2 regions of the Streptomyces sp. NPDC002671 genome follow, and region 1 is predicted to be linked to the other one. Evidence: riboswitches for the same ligand, from Rfam matches in the RefSeq annotation. Region 1 holds a riboswitch; the other holds the start of a gene.
What was found. Region 1 has a riboswitch for S-adenosylmethionine ahead of ACWD35_RS15185 (aminotransferase class V-fold PLP-dependent enzyme). Riboswitches for the same ligand answer to the same signal wherever they lie in the genome.

Region 1 (11,188 bases):
GGGTCCGCCGCAGGGCCGCGCCGACGGCCTCGGCCGGCCGCGCGCCGGCGGCCCGGCGCAGCGAGGCGTTCCGGCGCAGCACCCGCAGCCCGACCGCGAGGGCCGCACCGCGGCACAGCACGGTGGAGGCGGCGGCGCCCCGGACGCCGTAGAGGTGGATCAGGAGGGGATCGCAGACCAGGATCAGCCCGTTGGCCAGCAGCGCGAGCCGCATCGGGGTCCGGGTGTCGCCGGTGCCCTTGAGGATGCCGTCGACGAGCTGCTGGGCGAAGAAGACGGCCATGCCGGGCAGGGAGATCGCGAAGTAGGCGGTGGCGAGGCGCAGGGCCGCCGGGTCGTCGCTCCCGAGCACCAGCCCGGCCAGCGGCTCGCGCAGCAGCAGGCCGGCGGCCACGACCGCCGGGGTGACCAGCCCGAACAGGGCCCAGCCCCCGCGCACGGCGGCCCGTACGGCCCCGGGATCGCGGGCTCCCCTGGCGTGCGCGACCAGCACGGTCGTACCGGAGGCGAAGACCAGGGCGACGCCGAGCAGCACGTTCTCGGTGTTGGTCGCGACGGCCACGGCGGCGACGGCTGGACCGCCGAGCCGGGAGACCCAGACGGTGTTGATGATCCCGGAGGCGACCGAAGCGAGGAGCGAGAAGTAGACGGGGCGGGCGAGCGAGACGAGCTGCCTGCGGTGAGTGTTCATCGAGACCCCCTCTTATCGAGCTACATCGTTTAGAGGTAGCTCGATAAGAGGTAGCATGGTCGTCACGTCCGCTGCAAGGAGGAGTCCGCGTGCTGGAGCTGTCGATCCTCGGCTTTCTTGCCGAGGAGCCGCTGCACGGGTACGAGCTGAAGGAGCGCATCAAGGCGCTGAGCGGTCATGTCCGCCCGGTCAGCGACGGTGCCCTCTATCCGGCCATCAACCGGCTGGTCGCCGCCGGCAAGCTGGAGCAGCACACCGAGGAGGGCGCGAGTGCCGCCCCGCGCCGGGTGCTGTCCCTGACCGAGAAGGGCCGCACGGAGCTGCTGGAGCGGCTGCGCAACCCCAAGCCGGCCGAGATCACCGACCACGTCCGCTTCAACACCTTGCTCGCCTTTCTGCACCACCTGCCCGAACGCGCGGAACAGGCCGCGGTGCTGCGCCGGCGGCTGAAGTTCCTGGAGACCCCGGCGAGCTTCTTCTACCGGGACGGTGCGCCGGTGCGTGCGGAGGAGGCCGGGGACCTGTTCCGCCAGGGCATGCTGCGGGTGGCCCGCGCCACCGGGGAGGCCGAGCGGGCCTGGCTGCGCGAGGCCATCGGCACGCTCAGCCGAGCTGAGCCGTGACGTACTGCCGCCAGCGCGCGGTGAACGCCTCCGGCGTGAGGCCGAGCTCCTTCTTCAGCGCCCCGGCGACCGCGCCCGCCCGCTCCTTGTGGGCGCCGACGGCCCGGTAGAAGGCGCCGAGCCGGGGCGGGCCCCACTGGTCGGCGATCATCTGACAGGCCAGCCAGCCGCCCTCGTAGGCCTCGGCCAGCCGGGTCGGGTCGCCGCTGAAGCCGAAGTCCTCGTCGCCGGGGAGGGCCGACGGCAGGTGGCCGTCCTCGACCGCGTGGGCGAGTTCCGGCGCGATCTCGGTGGGCGAGCGGGAGGTGTCCAGGTAGCCGATCCAGTCGGCGTACCCCTCGGAGAGCCACAGCGGGGTGGCGGCGGTGGTCTGCGCCCGGGTGGCCACATGGGTCGTCTCGTGGGTGATGACGACCTGTTTGCCGAGGGAGCCGAGACCGCCGTACGCGTCCGGGTTGACGATCACCCGGTCCGCGGGGGCCCGGCCGGAGCCGCCCCCCTCGCCGGTGGTGACCGCAGCGATCCCCCGGTAGTTGGCGGCGGGCGCGCCGAGCAGGCCCGCCATGCCCTCCAGCGAGCGGGGCACGAGGAGGACGACCCGCCGGGTCCAGCCGGTGCCCCACCGCCGGGACACGGCCGGCACCGCGCGGTCGGCGAGCCGCGCGAAGGTGCGCAGGTCACCGACGCGCTGCCCGGTACCGAGGACCAGGCTGTGCGCGCCCCGGACGGCGGTCACCGTGCCCTGGTCCCACAGCTGCTGCCCGGCCTTGCGCGCGGGCCGGTCGGCGGTGACGTACCACTTCCCGTCGGCGGTGCGGCTCAGGGTGAGGGTGCGGCGGGCGCTGACCGGGGCCTGGTCGTAGCCCGCGACGCGATAGCGCAGCTCGGCCTCGGCGGTGGCGCCGGAGCCGGTGCCGCGCAGCCCGGTGACGCGGTAGGTCCAGGAGGTCAGCGGGAGCGCGCGCAGCCGGGTGTACTCGGTCCGGATGCCGGTCGCGGCGTACGCCGTCTCGTCGTGGTCCAGCAGCGCGGCCGACCGGCGGTCCAGCACCCGCTGCACCTGGGCCTGCGCCGAACCGTCCGCCCCCTGCCCGGCGCAGCCGGCCAGGGGCGGCACGAGCAGCAGACAGAGCCCCGCCGCCGCGGTACGCCACGCCCGCCGGGCCCGTCTGCGAACAGCCATTTCCCGATCGTACGGCGCGCGGGCCCGGCTCAGGGACGGGTGACCGAGGAGACGGGCATCATCCCGACCGGGTCGTAGCGCACCGGAGCCCCCGGGTAGGGCGCGTGGATGACCTGGCCGTTGCCGATGTACATCGCCACGTGGCTGGCGTCGGAGCGGTAGACGACCAGGTCGCCGGGGCGTGCCTGGGAGAGCGGGATCCGGTGGCCGGCGTAGCGCTGCTCCTGCGAGGTGCGCGGCAGGTGGATGCCGGCGTGCGCGTACGCCCACTGCATCAGGCCCGAGCAGTCGAAGCCGGAGGGGCCGTTGGCGCCCCACACGTAGGGGCGGCCGAGGGCGGAGCGGGCGGCGGCCAGCGCGGCGGCGGCGCGGGCGTCGGGGGTGACGGGGGTGACGGCGCCGCCGAGGTCGGGCAGGCCGTCGCGGCTGCCGCGGGAGGCGCGGTCCCAGGCGGCGCGGTCGGCGGCGGACATCGCGTCGAGCAGCTGCCGGGCCCTGGCGAGCTTCTGCTCCACGGTCCGCTTGTGCGCGGCGACGGCCTTGCGGCTGCGCTCCAGCTCGGCGAGTTTCCGGGCGGCCTCGGCGCGCTCCTGGCCGAGTTCGCGCATCGCGGACTGCAACTCCCGGAGCTGCCCGGCCTGGTGGGCGCCGATGCGGTCGAGGGTGGTCGCCTTGTCGAGGTAGTCGGCGGGGTCGCCGCTGAGCAGCAGGGCGACGGCCGGGTCGATGCCGCCGGCGCGGTACTGGGCGCCGGCCAGCGAACCGAGCTGGTCCCGCATGGTGTTGATGCGCTGCTGCTGGCGGGCGATGTGGTCCTGGTCGTAGCCCACCTCGCGGCGCAGCGTGCCGGCCCGCTCGGCGGCCTTGTCGTAGGCCTCGGTCGCCTGCTCGGCCTGCTCGTAGAGGCGGTCCACCTCGGCCCGGGTGTCCGCGTGCGGCGCGGCGCCCGCCGGTACGGCGCCGAGCGCGCCGGCGGCTGCGGTCAGCACGCACAGGGCGGCGGCGCCCCGGTCGAGCCCGGATGGTGCAAGGCGGCGATGAGAGCCCACGGGAAGCCAACGTCCTTCCGCTGACAACAGGTACCGCTCCCCCGGCGCCTGGGGACGGGGAGGCCCCGGCGCCGGGGAAACGCGGCAGACAGTAGCCGTGCGGAAGGGCCTCGGCCAAAGACCTCGGTGGCCGCGCAAACGTGACGCCCCGCCTATGACGCAGGTCATGGGCGGGGCGTGGAGTCAGTTTTGGTTGTCGGGATTCGCCCGTTCGGGCGCCCCCTGTCAGCGTTTTACTGGATGCGGACGCCGAACTCGAACGTCATGTCGCTCATCGCCTCGTAGCGCACCACGGCGCCGGTGTGCGGGGCGTGCAGCACCTGGCCGTTGCCCGCGTACAGGCCGACGTGGTGGTAGTCGCCGAAGAAGATGATCAGGTCGCCGACCTTGAGGTCGGACTGGTTGTAGATCCTCGTGCCCGCGTTGGCCTGGGCCTGGGAGGTGCGCGGGAGGGAGACACCGGCCTGGGCGTAGGCCCAGGAGGTCAGACCCGAGCAGTCGAAGGCGTTGGGACCCGTGGCGCCGTAGACGTACGGCTTGCCTATCTGGCTCTGGGCGGCGGCGAACGCGGCGGCGGCGCGGCCGGAGGAGGGCGGGGCGTCGCCGAGGTTCACCCGCTGGGTGGAGGAGCGGTTGGCGCGCTCCTGCTCGGCGGCGAGCTGCGCCTTCTCCTTGGCGGTCAGGGAGTTGAGCAGCTTCTGCGCCTCGGCGAGCTTGGCCTGGACTTCCGTCTTCTTCTTGCCCAGCTCGGTGCGGGTGGCCGCGAGGTCCTTGAGCTTCTCGGTGGCCTCGGCCCGCTCCTGGGCGAGTTCGCGCTGTTTGTCCTGAATCTTCTTCAGAGCCTCGACCTGCTGGCTGCTCAACTGGTCGAGCGTGGAGGCCTTGTCGAGGTAGTCGTCCGGGTTGGAGGACAGGAAGAGCTGGACCGACGGGTCGATGCCGCCGGAGCGGTACTGGGCGGTGGCCAGCGAACCCAGGCCGTCGCGCAGCTTGTTGAGGTCTTGCTGACCGCGGGCGACGTTGTCCTGGATCGTGGAGATTTCCTTCTGCAGCTTCTGCTGCTTCTCCTTGGCCCCGTCGTACTTCTCGGTGGCCTGCTCCGCCTGCTCGTAGAGCTTGTCGACCTTCGCCTTCACCTCGTCCTTGCTGAGCTTCTCGCTCGGCGCGGCATTGGCGGCGTTCGCGCTGAGAACGACGGCAGCGGCGGCTGCGGTGGTCAGCACGGTGACGCGCGTACGGCTCGGCTGCTTGGGTCGACGGTGGGACGCCACGGAGGACGAACTCCTTCTTGTGAGTGATCACCCGTTCGGAGGTTCGAGGCCCGACCCTAGTGACCCTCTCGTGATCAGATCAAATCCCCGCCGCAAAAAACCACGTGACGCAATGCATTCTTTGCACTCAACACACGTTCAGTGATGCTCGATTGACCCTACGTTGCGTAAGAGGTCGGTCAATTCGGGCATTACGCATGCCCATTGGACCTTCAGGACAGTCGCTTCAGAAGTACCGCAGAGGCGACGGGCCGGGCACCGGCGCGCGCGACGCCGTCGGCCACCTCGCGGTCGGTGGAGGCGACGATGACCGGACGGCCGGGCGGCTCTGCGCGCACCAGCTGCCGGATCAGCTCGTCCGCGGTGACCCCCGGCTTGGAGAACAGCACGCGCACTCCGCGCGGCGGCGCGAGCAGCACCGGCGCGGCCAGTTCGGCGCCGTCGAAGACGCAGGTCACCTCGGCGCCGGTCTGCGCGGCGAGCGCCGAGAGCTGGCCGAGGAGCCTGAGCCGCTGCTTCTCCAGCGGCATCTGCGGATAGCCGGTCTTGGTGACGTTGTAGCCGTCGACCACCAGATGCGCCTGAGGCAGTGCGAGCAACTGGTCGAGGATCGCGGGGTCGTTCTCGGACAGGGCCCGCGTCGCGATGTCCTTCGGGGTCATCCGCCCCGGCTCGACCGCGTCGACCGTCTCGGCCGGGCGCACGGAGACCGGCGGCAGGGCCAGCTCCCGGCGCAGGCCCTGGGTGGCGTCCAGCAGGGTGTCCAGCAGCAGCCGCACCCGCATGTCCTCCACGCTGCGGCCCTCGCGGGCCGCCTTGCGGGTCGCCTCCAGAGCGGCCTCCGCCTCGCCGAGGCGGCCCTTGAGCCGCCGGGCCTCGCTCTCGGCGGCCGAGACCTGCGCCTGCCCCTCGGCCCGTGCGGCCTCGGTCTCGCCCTGCAGCTTGCGCAGCGCGGCCTCCCCGCGCTTGACGTCGCTGAGCGCGGCGCGCAGCTTGCGGTGAAGCGATTCGGCTTCCTTCTTCACCGACTCCAGCTCGGCGCGCAGCCGTTCGGTCTCCGTCCGGGTCTGTTCGCGGGCGTGCGCCAGTTCCTCGCGCAGCCGCTCCAGCTCGGCCCGGCTCTCCTCGTCGGCCCGCTCGGCGTCCGCCCGCTGGGCCTCCTCGCCGGCCGCGGTCACGAGCTTCACCCAGCCCGTGGGGCGCAGCACATAGGCCGCAGCCGCCACGTCGAGCGGGTCCGCGGCCGGGGGCGGGGAGCCGGAGTCGAGGGCGCCGGTGAGCTCCGGCTGCGCCTCTCTGAACTTCTCGCCGATCCGCTGCCGGAACAGCGGGTCGGTCTCCAGCGCCGTCGCCATCGCGTTCCCGGCGAACTTGGCCCGCCGGTTCGGGGCGAAACGGGCGTACTGCCTGAGCTGGGCGGGCAGTTCCGTCACCGTCAGACCGCCGAAGCCGTCCGAGACGATCTGCACGACCCGGCGGCGCACACCGTCGGGCAGCGGACGGTCAAGCACCTCAGCGGTGCCGTCGCCCGGCCCCCCGCCTGCGGTCTCCACCATCCGTCACACCCCAATACCTGTACGGGGCCGCCTCCCTCTCAGGAGTCGGCACCCGGCCGATCCACGAGTTCCACCTGATCCACCGCGTTGCACCAGCGGCAGCGCACCGACTCGATGGTCTCACTGACCACCTCGCGCTCCTCCACCGTCGGCTCACCGGCCAGATCGAGGTGTACGTACTCGACGACCTTCGACGAGCGGGTCACGTCGAACCGGGTGAGGTTGCCGCAGAGGACGCAGCGCCATCGCGTCGTGGCGGTCGGCAGGGGAACCGTCATCGTGCCTGTTCGCTTCCTTCTCGTGCTGGTGCTCGTCTCGCTCCGCGCCGGTGCCCGACGCGTGTGGCTCGTAACCCTACGGCCTGGCGGGTACTCGTCGCCCGTCCGATCGCGGCGGCGAGGCAGTCTGTCAGCTTGCGTCCCGTTACGTCATGCTCTGTGTTCATGATCAGCAACCGGAGCACGGCGGCCGGTCGGACCCTCAGGGCCGTCCGGGGCGCCTCGGCACCCATGACGTACGGCCTCATCGCCCTGTGCGGCCTGATCTTCATACTGGGACCGGCCTCCGGGCTCACCGGGGCGTACGGCACCGGGGACGCGCTGTTCGCCGCGCAACGGGCGTACTTCCGGCACTGGGGCGTGGTCCCCGCCGACCTGTTCGAGGGGCCCGCCCGGGAGGCCCTCACCCCGGCCACGGCACTGTTCGTGCACGGCAGCTGGGTGCATCTGCTCGGCAACATGCTGTTCCTCTTCGTCTTCGGCGCACTGACCGAGGAGCGCATGGGCCGCGTCGAGTTCACCCTGTTCTACGTCGGCTGCGGCTACCTGGCGCTGCTCGGGTACGCCGCCGCCAACGCCACCTCAGAACAGTCGCTGGTCGGCGCCTCCGGAGCGATCTCGGCGGTCCTCGGAGCGTTCCTGTACCTGTTCCCGCGCGCCCGCGTCACCAGTCTGCTCCCTTTCCTGTTCTTCCTGCCGATGCGGTTCCCCGCATGGATCGTGCTGCCGTTCTGGGCGGCGCTGCAGTGGGCGGCGGCGGGGCACTCCACGCAGGGGCCGGGGGTGGCGTACCTGGCGCACCTGGTCGGCTTCGGCCTGGGGTTCGTCTATGCGTGGGTGCGGTACGGACGTGGGACTAGAGTGAAAGCCACCCCAGCTCCGGTCACCGAGGGAGAGAAACAGCCGTGATCACCGCGATCGTTCTGATCAAGACCAGCGTGGACCGGATTCCGGAGATCGCGGAGCAGGTCGCTTCGCTGGATTCGGTGAGCGAGGTGTTCTCCGTCACCGGTACGTACGATCTCATCGCCATGGTGCGGGTGCGGGAGCACGAGGATCTGGCCGAGGTGATTCCCGGGCGGATCAGCAAGATTCCGGGGGTCGAGGCCACGGACACGCACGTTGCGTTCCGGACGTATTCGCAGCATGACCTTGAGGCGGCGTTCTCGATCGGACTGGAGTCCTGACCGTCTGAACACCGCCTCACCAGGCACTCGGAAACTCAGACCGCCGGTACGCAGCGGCCTTCCTCCGTCCTGTACGTCCACTTCGCGCCCTCGGTGATCAGTTCCTTCACCGCGGTGACGAAGCGCTCGACGTGTTCGTCGGGGGTGCCCGCGCCGAAGCTGACGCGGATGGCGTTGAGGGACTTCTCGCCGGGTGCGGCTTCCGGAGCGCCGCACTCGCCCTGGGTCTGCGGGTCGCTGCCCAGCAGGGTGTGGACGAGCGGGTGGGCGCAGAAGAGGCCGTCGCGGACGCCGATGCCGTACTCGGCGGAGAGCGCGGCGGCGAAGTGGGAGCTGTTCCAGCCGTCGACGACGAAGGAGAGCACGCCCACGCGCGGGGCGTCGTCGCCGAAGAGGGACAGCACCCTCACCTGCGGGACCTCGGCGAGGCCCGCGCGGACCCGGGCGATCAGGTCCTGCTCACGGGCGACCAGGGTGTCCCAGCCGGCCTCGGTGAGCGCCTTGCAGGCCGACGCGACGGAGTAGGCGCCGATGACGTTCGGGGAGCCCGCCTCGTGCCGGGCGGCGCTCTCGTGCCACTCCACGTCCACACCGCCGTCCTGGCGCCGGGTGACCTTGCGGCTGGCGCCGCCGCCCGCGAGGTACGGCTCGGCAGCCCGGAGCCAGTCGGCGCGGCCGGCCAGGACGCCGGAGCCGAAGGGGGCGTACAGCTTGTGGCCGGAGAAGGCGACCCAGTCGACGTCCAGGTCACGGACGCTCAGCGGGTGGTGGGGGGCCAGCTGGGCGGCGTCCAGGACGATCCGGGCGCCCTGGGCGTGGGCGGCGGCGGCCAGCTCGCGCACCGGCCACAGCTCGCCGGTGACGTTGGAGGCACCGGTGACGCATACCAGGGCCGGGCCGTAGGGGTCACGGTCGGCCAGGGCCCGCTCCAGGGTCTCGACGGCCTGCTGCGGGGTGCGCGGGGCGTCGAGGTAGGTGACCTGGGCGTCCTGCCAGGGCAGCAGGGAGGCGTGGTGCTCGGTCTCGAAGACGAAGACCTGGCAGTCGGCGGGGAGCGTACGGGCCAGGAGGTTGAGGGAGTCCGTGGTCGAACGGGTGAAGATCACCTGGTCGGTCTCGCGGCAGTCGAGGAACTCGGCGACGGTCTTGCGGGCGTTCTCGAACAGGTCCGTGGAGAGCTGGGAGAGGTAGCCGGCGCCGCGGTGGACGCTGCCGTAGTAGGGCGCGTAGGCCGCCACGTCGTCCCAGACGCGCTGGAGGGCGGGGGCGCTGGCCGCGTAGTCGAGCGCGGCGTAGGCGACTTCGCCGCCCGTGACGAGCGGGACGGTGACATCCCGGCCCAGAACAGGCAGAGGGGTACAAACGGACTGGTCGGCGGCAGCGGTGGAGACGGACATGGCGAACTCCCGTGAGAGGCAGGCGAGAAGAGCCCGTGAGAGACGGGCCGGAAAGAGAAGAAGGGGATGCGGAGGCGGGGCTCGGCGGCCCTATCGCATTCGCTTGCTCACGGGAGACTCCCTCGATGACCAGGACCCCTGGCCCCACACTTGTCGAAAGCGTGCGAGGGGTCCGCGCTTGCCGTAGACCTCACTGCCTACGGCCTGGTCTTCACCCGGGGCACCCCGCCACGGACGGAGGGTTGCCGGACAGTCGGCCGGGGCCTCATGACTGTCACTCATGACCTGGTACAGGAACGTACGGGAAGTGATCGTCGTCCCGCAACCCGTGTCCGGATCGCGGGACGACATTCGCGCCACTCGGTGGACGACAGGGCCTAGGCGTTGCTGGCGGCCACCCAGCGCTCCAGCACCCGCTTGGCCGCCCCGGAGTCGATCGACTCCGCCGCCTTGTCCATGCCGGCCCGGAGCTGCTCGGCCAGCGGGGCGTCCGTCGGGTTCAGGGCGACCAGGGCCGCCGCCGAGTTCAGCAGGACGGCGTCGCGTACGGGGCCCCGCTCGCCGTCCAGCAGCCGCCGGGCGACGTCGGCGTTGTACGCCGGGTCGCCGCCCTGGAGCGCGGACACGGGGACCAGCTCGATGCCGACGTCCCGCGGGTCGAAGGACTGCTCGGAGACCTTGCCGTCCCGGACGACCCAGACGTGCGAGGTGGAGGTGGTGGTCAGCTCGTCGAGGCCGTCGTCGCCGCGGAAGACCAGGGAGGAGTTGCCGCGCTCGGCAAGCACCCCCGCGACGATCGGTGCCTCCCGGGCGACGGCGACCCCGACCGCCTGTGCCTTCACCTTCGCCGGATTGGTCAGCGGACCGAGCAGGTTGAACACGGTCCGGATGCCCAACTGTCCGCGCGCCGCGCCCACATGACGCAGTGCCGGGTGGAACTTCACCGCGAAGCAGAAGGTGATGCCGGCCGCCTCGGCGACCTCCGCCACCCGCTTCGGGGTCAGATCGAGGTTGACACCCAGCCGCTCCAGGACGTCGGACGACCCCGATGCCGAGGACGCGGCCCGATTGCCGTGCTTGACGACCTTCGCGCCCGTGCCGGCGACGACGAGGGCGGACATCGTGGAGATGTTCACCGTCTTCGCTCCGTCGCCGCCCGTGCCGACGATGTCGACCGTCCGGCCGGGCACCTCGATCACGTTCGCGTGCGCGTACATCGTCCGGACCAGGCCGGTGATCTCCTGCACCGTCTGTCCCTTGGCCCGCAGCGCCACGGCGAACCCGGCGATCTGCGCGTCGGTCGCCTCACCGCGCATGATCCGGTCCATCGCCCACGCGGTGTCGTCGGCGCTCAGGTCCCGGCCGTCGAGCAGACCGTTCAGCAGGGCGGGCCAGGAACGGCCCGCCGCGGTGTCGCCTCCAGCGGGGGTCACAGCGCTCATGAGCCGCTCCTAGTGAGTACCAGTACAGGGTCGTACAAAGTTGTACTCCCACCCTATCGACCCTCGAGCACAGCGAAGGGCCCCGTCCGTGTTGCGGACGGGGCCCTGTCACCGTGGCGTGGCGACGCGGGGATCAGTGGTGGCCGTGACCGGCCGTGATCTCCTTGTATTCCTCGACAGTCGGCTTCTCGATCTGGTTGTCCTCGCCGTAGTAGGCGTTGCTGAGCTTGGCGCGCAGCTTCTCGGACCCCTTCACCTTCCGCTCGACACCGTTCTTGTCGACCGTCGGGCCGAGCGCGAGCGGCTTGTACTGCTCGTGCGCCGTGAGCGTGTGCAGCTGCTCCTGGCTGAGCGGCTCGTGCACCTCGATGAACTCACCGTGCGGCAGGCGCTTGATGATGCCGGTCTCGCGGCCGTGCAGCACCTTCTCGCGGTCGCGGCGCTGCAGACCGAGGCAGATCCGCTTGGTGAGGAGGAACGCGATGACCGGTCCGGCGAAGAAGCCGATCCG
Region 2 (11,188 bases), on a different contig from region 1:
ACGGCGTGACAGCAGTCGGTGAACGCATCCGCCCACCGGCGGGTCAGGAACGCGGCCCGGTCCGCGCCGAGGATGCCGCTCAGCAGCTCGGCGGCGATGTCGTCGGGCAGGAGCCGGAAGTAGTCCGGCGGGGCCCACGGGGTGTGCGAGAAGTGGCCGATGCGCAGGTCGGGGCGGAGCCGCCGGAGCATGCGCGGGGCGAGCGCCAGGTGGTAGTCCTGGATCAGTACCGCCGCACCCTCGGCCGCCTCCTCCGCCAGCGCCTCGGCGAAGGCCCGGTTGTAGGCCTCGTACGACGCCCACTGCCGCCGGAACTCCGCGTCGAAGACCGGCTCCAGCGGGGTCTGGTACAGCATGTGGTGGACGAACCAGAGCACCGAGTTGGCGATGCCGTTGTACGCGTCGGAGAACACGGTCGCGTCGATGTCCAGCATCCGGACCTGCTGTCCGCCGGTGTCCGCGCCCGGCAGCCGGCCGCCCTCGGCCCGCCGTACGGCCTCCCGGTCGCCGTCGCCCAGCGCGGCGCACACCCACACCGCGTCCGTGTCCGGCCCGATGGCCGACAGCCCCGAGACCAGCCCGCCGCCGCCCCGCTTGGCATGCAGCGTGCCGGCCCCGCCATCGGGGCGTACCTCGTACGAAACCGGGCCGCGATTGGACGCGACCAGCACCTCAGCACCGCGCACGGAAGCCATGGTCCTCAACCTAGCCCGGCCCGTAAACGCTCAAACGTACGGTCCGCCCCGAAGAGCGGCCGTATACAGCCGATGCCCCGTTTTCACGCCACCCGGCGCTCACGCCACCCGCCGCGCCGCGTACTCCGCGATCTCCGTCATCGGCGGCCGTTCCTCCGTGTCCACCGAGTACGTGCGCGGCTCGAACCCGTCCTCGCCCCGCTCGAACTGGGTCAGCGACGGCCGGACGAGGTGCCCGCGGGCGAGCCTCAGCTGCGCCGTGCGGTAGATCGCGGCGGCCATCCGGCCCAGCGCCTGTCCGTCCTGGTGCCGGTGCTTGCGCACCCCCACGTCCACCTGGGCGAGGGCATCCAGGCCCACCAGGTGCAGCGCGTCCACCAGCATGCCCAGTTCCACGCCGTACCCGACCGGGAACGGCAGCTGCTCCAGCAGCGAGCGCCGGGCCGCGTACTCGCCGCCGAGCGGCTGCACGAAACCGGCCAGCTGCGGCCAGTGCATGTTCAGCAGCGGGCGGGCCATGAGTTCGGTGACCCGGCCGCCCTGGCCGGCAGCGCCGCCGAGCGGACGGTCGTACATGGCCTTGACCAGCTGTACGTCCGGCTCGGTGAGCAGCGGGCCGACGATTCCGGAGACGAAGTCGGAGGAGAACTCCCGCAGGTCGGCGTCGATGAAGCAGATGATGTCCCCGCTGGTCACCAGCAGGGAGCGCCACAGCACCTCGCCCTTGCCGGGGACGGCCGGGATGCGCGGCAGGATGTCGTCGCGGTGGACGACCCGGGCGCCGGCCGCCGCGGCGACCTCGGAGGTGCGGTCGGTGGACCCGGAGTCGACGACGACGATCTCGTCGACCAGCGGCACCTGTTCCACGAGGTCGCGGCGGATCACCGCGACGATGTCGCCGACCGTTTCCTGTTCGTTCAGCGCGGGCAGCACGACGGAGACGGACTGGCCGGTACGCTGCCTGGCGGACAGGATCTGGTGGAGGGGCCGATCGGTCACGGACCAGGAGCGGGTGGCCAGCCAGCGCTCGACTTCTTCCAGCACGGTCTGCGACTCCTCACTGTCACGGCCACACGTCGCCGTGTGATCCATCTCGCGGTTCGGACGACTATCTCAACTCTCGTGGCCTTCGGTTACAGTCTTGAACAACGCCGATGACCATCGCATGTCGGGGGTCGCGCGCGTTGACGGACAACCGCATCACACAACCGCATACCGCTCATCCAGAGGGGCAGAGGGACACGGCCCGATGAAGCCCCGGCAACCCTCCAGTCGGTTCTCGTTCTCCAGCGAGGCTCCCGGCTCGGGAAGGTGCCAAATCCGTCTCACGGCGAGATGCGTCGTGAGGAAGATGAGGAGAAAGGGCCTCGCCTCACATGGCTGTGCAGACAGTTGCAACCACCAGCGATTCCGCCGGCACCTCCACCGTAGACCTCGGCCCCGCCGCGGCCCTGAGCTGTCGCGAGTGCGGTCACCGCGTGCCGCTCGGACCGGTGTTCGCCTGCGAGGAGTGTTTCGGCCCGCTGGAGATCGCCTACGACTTCTCCGCCTACGACACCGAGGAACTGCGGGGGCGCATCGAGTCGGGCCCCGCGAACATCTGGCGTTACGCGCCGCTGCTCCCGGTCCCGGCGGACGTCGCCGACAAGCCGAACCTGAACCCCGGCTGGACCAAGCTCGTCAAGGCCGACAACCTCGCCCGTGAACTCGGCGTCACCGGCGGCCTGTTCGTGAAGGACGACTCCGGCAACCCGACGCACTCCTTCAAGGACCGCGTGGTCGCCCAGGCCCTGGAGGCCGCCCGCGCCTTCGGCTTCACCACCCTCTCCTGCTCCTCGACGGGCAACCTGGCAGGTGCCGTCGGCGCCGCCGCCGCCCGCGCCGGCCTCCGCTCCTGTGTGTTCATCCCGCACGACCTGGAGCAGGGCAAGGTCGTGATGGCCGCGGTCTACGGCGGTGAACTCGTCGGCATCGAGGGCAACTACGACGACGTGAACCGCTTCTGCTCCGAGCTGATCGGCGACCCGGCCGGCGAGGGCTGGGGCTTCGTCAACGTCAACCTGCGGCCGTACTACGCGGAGGGCTCCAAGACCCTGGCGTACGAGATCTGCGAGCAGCTCGGCTGGCGGCTGCCGGACCAGATCGTGGTCCCGATCGCCTCCGGCTCCCAGCTCACGAAGATCGACAAGGGTCTGCGGGAGCTGATCGAGCTCGGCCTGGTCGAGGACCGGCCGTACAGGATCTTCGGCGCGCAGGCCGAGGGCTGCTCGCCGGTGTCGGCGGCCTTCAAGGCCGGCCACGACGTCGTACGCCCGCAGAAGCCGAACACCATCGCCAAGTCCCTCGCGATCGGCAACCCGGCCGACGGGCCGTACGTCCTGGACATCGCGCGCCGTACCGGCGGTGCGGTGGAGGACGTGACGGACGAGCAGGTCGTGGACGCCATCAAGCTGCTCGCGCAGACCGAGGGCATCTTCGCCGAGACGGCGGGCGGTGTGACGGTCGGCGTCACGAAGAAGCTGATCGAGAACGGCGTCCTGGACCCGTCGCTCACCACGGTCGTCCTCAACACCGGCGACGGCCTCAAGACCCTCGACGCGGTCGCAGGCACGGGCCTGACCGCTACGATCCGCCCGAACCTGGACTCCTTCCGAGAGGCTGGTCTCGCATGAGTGTGACCGTTCGTATCCCCACCATCCTGCGCACGTACACCGGTGGCCAGGCCGAGGTCCCGGCCGAGGGTGCGACCCTCGCCGAGGTCATCACGGACCTGGAGAAGAACCACACCGGCATCGCCGCGCGCGTGCTGGACGACCAGGGCAAGCTGCGCCGCTTCGTGAACGTCTACGTGAACGACGACGACGTCCGCTTCGAGCAGGGCCTGGAGACGGCGACCCCGGACGGTGCCGGCGTCTCCATCATTCCGGCGGTCGCCGGCGGCTGCTGAGGCGCCTGAGTCACACACTGTTCATTGAATTGCCCCGTCCGTGAGAGAAACGGAGGGGGCAATTCTGCGTGATTGAGCGCGGTAGAGTTGGGGAACGCGCTCCTGGCCCACGGGCCAGCAGCCCTGGATTCATGCCGCATGCCCGACAAGAAGCAGCCAAAATGCACGGGTTTTATGCGGCTTTTGTTGCCTTTACGGGGCCCGACTTGCCCTGAATTCAGGCGAATTCACGCCACATTCCGGATGCCGCTCGTCCAGATTTCTCGTCCGATTGACCTGTTGCAGACGGCAGTTGGACAGATACATTCAGCCGCGGTCGACGCGTTCCGGCGCACGCCCCCGACCAATTCTGGGGGGCGAGGTCTGACCCGGGTCCGCGAAGTGTGGATCTGTGCAAGGGCCAGTAATAGGGGAGTTAGGCATGGCTCAGGGCACCGTCAAGTGGTTCAACGCGGAGAAGGGGTACGGCTTCATCGCGGTCGACGGTGGTGCGGATGTTTTCGTCCACTACAGCGCGATCCAGATGGACGGTTACCGCACCCTGGAAGAGGGGCAGCGGGTCGACTTCGAGATCTCGCAGGGCCAGAAGGGCCCGCAGGCGGACATGGTCCGGCTGGCGACCAGCTGAAGCACGCGTCGACTGACAGCGACGTTCTTCTGTTCATCGTCGAAGGGCTCGTACCTCCCGGGGTACGAGCCCTTCGGCGTGCCCGGGCTCTGTGACGCCGCTGCTCACCTGCGAATCCCCGAGAGCAGCTTGCACTCGACAGGGGCGAGTGCTAATCATTGCGTTAGCACTCTGAAGGTGAGAGTGACAACGAAGGACCGGGTCGGTGAGGCCCGCAGGCCAAGTGGGGCAAGGAACCACGGGGTCGGCGAGCCGTCCGTCGCGGGCGCGGGCGCGGTCCGAAGGAATCACCCCCAGTCCTGGAGGGACCACTTCACATGGCCAAGATCATCGCGTTCGACGAGGAGGCGCGGCGCGGCCTCGAGCGCGGCATGAACCAGCTCGCGGACGCCGTGAAGGTGACGCTCGGCCCCAAGGGCCGCAACGTCGTCCTCGAGAAGAAGTGGGGCGCCCCCACGATCACCAACGATGGTGTGTCCATCGCCAAGGAGATCGAGCTCGAGGACCCGTTCGAGAAGATCGGCGCCGAGCTGGTCAAGGAAGTCGCCAAGAAGACGGACGACGTCGCCGGTGACGGTACGACCACCGCGACCGTGCTCGCCCAGGCCCTGGTCAAGGAAGGCCTGCGCAACGTCGCCGCCGGCGCCAACCCGATGGCCCTGAAGCGCGGTATCGAGAAGGCCGTCGAGGCCGTCTCCGCCGCCCTGCTGGAGCAGGCGAAGGACGTCGAGACCAAGGAGCAGATCGCCTCCACCGCGTCCATCTCCGCCGCCGACACCCAGATCGGCGAGCTGATCGCCGAGGCCATGGACAAGGTCGGCAAGGAAGGCGTCATCACCGTCGAGGAGAGCAACACCTTCGGCCTCGAGCTTGAGCTCACCGAGGGCATGCGCTTCGACAAGGGCTACATCTCCGCCTACTTCGCGACCGACATGGAGCGCATGGAGGCGGTGCTCGAGGACCCGTACATCCTCATCGCCAACTCCAAGATCTCCTCGGTCAAGGACCTGCTCCCGCTGCTGGAGAAGGTCATGCAGTCGGGCAAGCCGCTGCTGATCATCGCCGAGGACGTCGAGGGCGAGGCCCTGTCGACCCTGGTCGTCAACAAGATCCGTGGCACCTTCAAGTCCGTCGCCGTCAAGGCCCCGGGCTTCGGTGACCGCCGCAAGGCCATGCTCGGCGACATCGCCATCCTCACGGGCGGCGAGGTCATCTCCGAGGAGGTCGGCCTCAAGCTGGAGAACGCCACCGTCGACCTGCTGGGCAAGGCCCGCAAGGTGGTCATCACCAAGGACGAGACCACCATCGTCGACGGTGCCGGTTCCTCCGAGCAGGTCGCGGGCCGCGTGAACCAGATCCGCGCCGAGATCGAGAACAGCGACTCCGACTACGACCGCGAGAAGCTGCAGGAGCGCCTGGCGAAGCTCGCCGGCGGTGTCGCGGTCATCAAGGCCGGTGCCGCCACCGAGGTGGAGCTGAAGGAGCGCAAGCACCGCATCGAGGACGCCGTCCGCAACGCCAAGGCGGCCGTCGAGGAGGGCATCGTCGCCGGTGGTGGCGTGGCCCTGCTGCAGACCTCCAACGTCTTCGAGAAGCTGGAGCTCGAGGGTGACGAGGCAACCGGCGCCAACGCCGTCCGTCTCGCCCTGGAGGCCCCGCTGAAGCAGATCGCCGTCAACGGTGGTCTCGAGGGTGGCGTCGTCGTGGAGAAGGTGCGCAACCTGGCCGTCGGCCACGGTCTGAACGCCGCCACGGGCGAGTACGTCGACATGATCGCCGAGGGCATCATCGACCCGGCGAAGGTGACCCGTTCCGCGCTGCAGAACGCCGCCTCCATCGCCGCGCTGTTCCTCACCACCGAGGCCGTCATCGCCGACAAGCCGGAGAAGGCCGCGGCCCCGGCCGGCGGCGGCATGCCGGGCGGTGACATGGACTTCTGATCGACCTGAAGGTTGATCAACGTCCTTACCGAGGGCGGCACCCCCTGTTCCGACAGGGGGTGCCGCCCTCGGGCGTTTCAAGAGCGCGGTTCGAGTGTCCGGGATCACACCACGGTCCATAGGTGCGCGGAATGCAGGACGCCATACTTCGGTTACTTAAGCATCTGCATCAATGCGCATGCACATACCAGCCGGTTGATCCGTTCCGAGGAGCCCCCACGTGACCGTCACGACGACCGCCGCCGCGTCCCGCGCGGCCCAGATCCTGTCCCGCCCGATCGCGCTGAACGGCCTGACCGTTCCCAACCGGATCGTGATGGCCCCGATGACGCGCATGTTCTCCCCGGGCGGCATCCCCGGTGAGGACGTCCGGTCGTACTACTCCCGTCGGGCCGCCGCCGGTGTGGGTCTGATCGTCACCGAGGGCACGTACGTGGGCCACGACTCGGCCGGGCAGAGCGACCGCGTTCCGCGGTTCCACGGGGAGGAGCAGCTCGCGGGCTGGGCGAAGGTCGCCGAGGACGTGCACGCGGCGGGCGGCACGATCGTTCCGCAGCTGTGGCACATCGGCATGGTCCGCAACCAGGGCGACGCCCCCTTCCCGGACGCCCCCGCGATGGGCCCGTCCGGTCTCGTCAGCGCGGACGCCGAGGTGACCGGCAAGGTCATGGCCCAGCAGGACCTGGACGACGTCATCGCCGCCTTCGCGGAGGCCGCTGCCGCCGCCGAGCGCATCGGCTTCGACGGCGTGGAGCTGCACGGCGCCCACGGCTACCTGCTCGACCAGTTCCTGTGGGCGGGCACGAACCGCCGTACGGACGGTTACGGCGGCGACGCGGTGGCCCGTACCAAGTTCTCGGCGGAGATCATCGCGGCGGTCCGCGAGGCCGTCTCCCCGGACTTCCCGGTCATCTTCCGCTACTCGCAGTGGAAGCAGCAGCAGTACGACGCCCGTCTCGCCGAGACCCCCGAGGAGCTGGAGGCCATCCTGACCCCGCTGGCCGCGGCCGGCGTCGACGCCTTCCACGCCTCCACCCGCCGCTACTGGCTCCCCGAGTTCGAGGACTCCGACCTCAACCTGGCCGGCTGGACGAAGAAGCTCACCGGAAAGCCGGTCATCACGGTCGGCTCGGTCGGCCTCGACGGCGACTTCGTCAACGCGTTCCAGGGCGAGGGCTCCCCGGTCAAGGCCATCGACAACCTGCTGGACCGCCTGGAGGCGGACGAGTTCGACATGGTCGCCGTGGGCCGCGCGCTGCTCCAGGACCCGGAGTGGGCGGCGAAGGTCCTGGCCGACCGCTTCGACGAGCTGAAGCCGTACGACGCGGCGGCGCTGAAGACCCTGAGCTGACCCTCAGCGGGGCCCGGGCCTACAGGTTGCCCATGGGCTCGATGTCGACGCGCACGGGGGTGCCCCAGATCCGGAGCACCTCGTAGTCGGTGAACTCATGGACCAGCCGGTAGGCCATGGCGGGCCGCGACCCGCGTCGCTGGGCGGCGAGATACGCCTCGGCCTCGCGCCGGTCCCGCCGGGGCGTCCCGCACAGCTGCCATTCCTGCCCGTTCCACAGCTCCGGCAGCCACCGCTGCTGGGGCTGCGGCCGGTCGCCACGGACGCCGTAGCGGGAGGGGGCGGATACCGGGGATTCGGTGCTCTGCGGCCTGCCGCCGCCCTGGAACTCCGACCGCCGGGCGGCCCGGCGCCGGGTCTCACAGAGCAGACACAGATCAGGTGCGCTTTCATCCACGGGCCCCTGCGGGTGCTCCGGGCACCGGGTGGTGGGCGCCCCGGCCGCGACGCTCTCCTCTACCAGGTCGAGGGCCCGCCGCAGATCAGCCTTGATCTCGTGCAGCCGCGAGTCCGGCGTATCGGCGCTGAGCGCCTCCCCGTGCTCCCCGAGCACGCGAAGGGCCCGTCCTAGGGCGGTGAGCTGGGCGTGGTTCATGGTCAGTCCGCGTAGTCCTTCAGTTTCTCCGTGTCCAGTGTGATGCCGACCGGGGGCGGCAGTTCGACGGTAGCGCCCCACGGGTAGCGGGGAGACTGGAGGTAGCGGCCGTCCTTCGGCTCGCTGAAGACAGTGACGGAGTGATGGTCGCGGTCGATGAGGAGATAGACGGGGGTATCGGCTTCGGCGTAGCCCTTGGGCTTGTCGATGCGGTCGCGCTGGTTGGTGTCCCGGTCGTGGGAGGTGATCTCTACGGCCATGAGGGCGCCGTCGGGCACTGACCATTCACCGTCGCGCACGAAGTGGTCGACCGGCGCCAGGAAGCCGTCGGTGCGGGCCCGACCCTTGCGGTAGGCCTCGGCTTTGACACCTCGCTCGGGCGCGAGGTCGAGGTCGGGGCGTTGCTGCATGCACTGGCGGAGCAGCCACATGAAGATCGACGTGTGCTTCCCGTCCGGCACTGCCTTGACCTCGACTTTTCCGTTGATGTACTCCAGCCGCACGGTTTCCGGGGCGGCGGCCTCCAGCTCCTCGAACTCCTCGACATCGAGCGGCCCGTGCCGGACGCAGAGCCGTCCTCCCAGGAACTCCAGCCGGTTGCGCAGCTCCCTTGGTGCCTTCCGGACGAGTTCCTCGAAGTCCTCGACGGACATCTGCGGGCGCTCAGCGGTGTCAGGGGTCATGGCGTCGCCTCCTCCCCTCCATGGTGCCCCGGAGTGATCTCGTCGGACCGTAGGAGCCGTCATGCGGGCGTCCTTTCTTGTCGTCGTAGGCCGATCGCAGCACGCATCTCAGCTGCGTAGGAATGGATTGCGGACGCAGGCAGGGGCGCGTTGGAGTGAGCCCGGGTGGGCGGGGGCGCGCCCTGGCACTCCCGGCACAACCCGCCCGGCAACGCCTCCGGCCGCCCCGGCACACCGCACTCCGCGCACTCCAGGAGACGGAGGGGGCGAGGAACCGGCGGCCCAGGTACGGGTGGCGGGGCGGGCGGGAGCTTGTCGGTCAGGCGTCGGCGGACCAAGGCGGCTGGGTGGTGTACCGGGGAGGGCAGCCCGGCGGTGAGCGCCCGGACTACATCCTCGCCGTCGGCGCCCCGCGCGAACCACTCCATGACCAGCGGGGCGAGGGCCGCGCAGTCCGCGTCGGAGAGGGACAGGGCCGGGGCCGTACGACCGAGGGCGGCGAGGAGGACGTGGGCGCGGGAACGGGTCTGGCGGGACCGGGAACTCTCCGGCGGCGGCTCCTCCTGTACGGCACCACGGGCGAAGTCTCCCCACCAGCCATCGTCGCGCGCGGTGCGGGTGAACCACGATCGGGTGATCCAGCGGACGCCATCGGTGCCGGCCAGCCGCTCCCGCCCGCGCCGCAAGTGCCCTGCCTGCTGTAACCGGTTGAGGGCGGTGCGCAGGGCACACTGCCCGTACGGCAGGACGTTGGCCAGCGTTTTTACGGAGATGTCGGCGCCGTCGGGGAGGCGGTCGAGATAGGCGGCGATGGCGGCTTCGCGGGGTGGGAAGTGGGCGAAGTCGTGGTTGGTGCGGGGCCGTTGACCGGGAACGGAACGCTTCCCGTAACCCGGTTTGGCCAGGGGGTGCGGGGAGGGGTGCGCGGGGAAGGGGGCAGCACTAGAGTTGGCATCAGCCATGGGATCGAAATGTTCCTTCGATCTCGTAGGTCAAGCCCCCGCACCGGTGTTGGCGCACCAGCGGGGGCGCTTTGCATATGCCGCACGTTAGAGGTTCGTGACTCTTCGTGGCAAGCCGAACGCGTCAAGTCAACGCGCAGGGTGGGAGGGCGGGTTGAGACCCACCACCCATTCCTTGAAAAGGGCGCTCGAAGCGCGAGGCTCGGGACTTGAGCCTCGGGGTCGGTGTTGGTGAAGTGGCCGTTGGGGCCGCCCGCTTCTTGGCCAGTGTCGTGCTTCCGCGAGCCGAGTAAAGGGCGCTCCCGTTCCGCTGCGCTCCACTCCCGCGTCGGCTGCGCCGATGGCCCTTCGGGCCACCCTTGACTCGGCTCGCTCCAGCACGGGTGAGAAGCGAGCGGGCGGCCGGGGGAGCAGTGGGGGGCTTGGCGGGGTTGGACCCGTCTGCCAGTTGCCCAGGCGCCGTTGGCTGTGGGAGCGCGGGGGCCGGTTGGGGGCACGCCGGGTGGGTTTGGCGGCGTGCGGCCCGGATGGGGGAGCCGCTGGGAGGGGGCGGGTTGGGGTGGACGGGGAATGGCGATGAGGGCGGCGCTGGGTCGGCGACCTCGGCGTCACAAGCGCCTCGCCCGCCCCACCTAGACGGCAATTGACAGTGATTGGTGGATTTGGGCCAGAGGTCGAGAGGAAGTCCGCAGGTCAGAGGCCTGCCGCAGGCTGCAAGGGCGGAACAGATCCGCCAATCACGGCCCATTCCTTCCCATCGCCACCCACCGGGCCCACCGGTGCGCCCACTCACCGCAAGCCGCCAAGCCCGCCCGGCGTGCCGCCGCTCCGCGACCGCGCCTCCCCCGCCGACGGCGCCTGGCCAGCGCCCCGAGGGGCGAGTGCCGGGCTGGACCACTGCCCTTCCGGGCCGCTCGCTCGCTTCTTCCCCGTGCTGGAGCGAGGCGAGTCAAGGGTGGCCCGCAGGGCCATCGCCGTAGGCGACGCGGGAGTGGAGCGCAGCGGAACGGGAGCGCCCTTTACTCGGCTCGCGGAAGCACGACACTGGCCAAGAAGCGAGTGGCTCAACGGTCACTTGAGAGAAGAGGTGAAGGCAACCCAGGCTGCCGAGCTGAAGAAGAGCTTCGGGCCGTGGGGGTTCTTCGAGTCTCGGACGGGGATGAGGGCCGGGTTGTCGTCGCTCACTTCGAGGCAGTTGCCGCCGCTGCCGTCGCTGTAGCTGGACTTGCGCCAGGTGGCCGAGCTCAGGTCGTGCTCAGGGTTGATCAGCATGGGCGTAATCCTCCGCCACTGATTCGATCAGGGCCAGGGAATGGCGTGTTGAGAGTGCGGTGGCCTCAAGGAAATCGTAGGCCAGTTCGTAGCGTGTCACGGTGGCGGGATCGTC

Region 2: linked by a shared signal. The riboswitch ahead of thrC (threonine synthase) and the one ahead of ACWD35_RS15185 (aminotransferase class V-fold PLP-dependent enzyme) in region 1 are both predicted to bind S-adenosylmethionine.

What each region holds. Positions count from the first base shown of each region.
Region 1 is NZ_JBSFVU010000008.1:270,460-281,647, forward strand. Features, by position in the region: gene ACWD35_RS15140 (MATE family efflux transporter) at 1-691, opposite strand, end outside; gene ACWD35_RS15145 (PadR family transcriptional regulator) at 781-1,314, shown strand; gene ACWD35_RS15150 (hypothetical protein) at 1,295-2,497, opposite strand; gene ACWD35_RS15155 (NlpC/P60 family protein) at 2,527-3,546, opposite strand; gene ACWD35_RS15160 (NlpC/P60 family protein) at 3,780-4,817, opposite strand; gene ACWD35_RS15165 (NYN domain-containing protein) at 5,030-6,373, opposite strand; gene ACWD35_RS15170 (hypothetical protein) at 6,412-6,651, opposite strand; gene ACWD35_RS15175 (rhomboid family intramembrane serine protease) at 6,817-7,560, shown strand; gene ACWD35_RS15180 (Lrp/AsnC family transcriptional regulator) at 7,557-7,838, shown strand; gene ACWD35_RS15185 (aminotransferase class V-fold PLP-dependent enzyme) at 7,874-9,235, opposite strand; SAM riboswitch class IV at 9,405-9,521, opposite strand; gene trpD (anthranilate phosphoribosyltransferase) at 9,613-10,677, opposite strand; gene qcrB (cytochrome bc1 complex cytochrome b subunit) at 10,811-11,188, opposite strand, start outside.
Region 2 is NZ_JBSFVU010000005.1:128,244-139,431, forward strand. Features, by position in the region: gene ACWD35_RS09360 (alpha,alpha-trehalose-phosphate synthase (UDP-forming)) at 1-695, opposite strand, end outside; gene ACWD35_RS09365 (glucosyl-3-phosphoglycerate synthase) at 795-1,739, opposite strand; SAM riboswitch class I at 1,912-2,053, shown strand; gene thrC (threonine synthase) at 2,072-3,367, shown strand; gene ACWD35_RS09375 (MoaD/ThiS family protein) at 3,364-3,642, shown strand; gene ACWD35_RS09380 (cold-shock protein) at 4,064-4,270, shown strand; gene groL (chaperonin GroEL) at 4,588-6,210, shown strand; gene ACWD35_RS09390 (NADH:flavin oxidoreductase) at 6,431-7,561, shown strand; gene ACWD35_RS09395 (hypothetical protein) at 7,581-8,156, opposite strand; gene ACWD35_RS09400 (Uma2 family endonuclease) at 8,159-8,839, opposite strand; gene ACWD35_RS09405 (hypothetical protein) at 8,899-9,801, opposite strand; gene ACWD35_RS09410 (DUF397 domain-containing protein) at 10,873-11,073, opposite strand; gene ACWD35_RS09415 (helix-turn-helix domain-containing protein) at 11,057-11,188, opposite strand, start outside.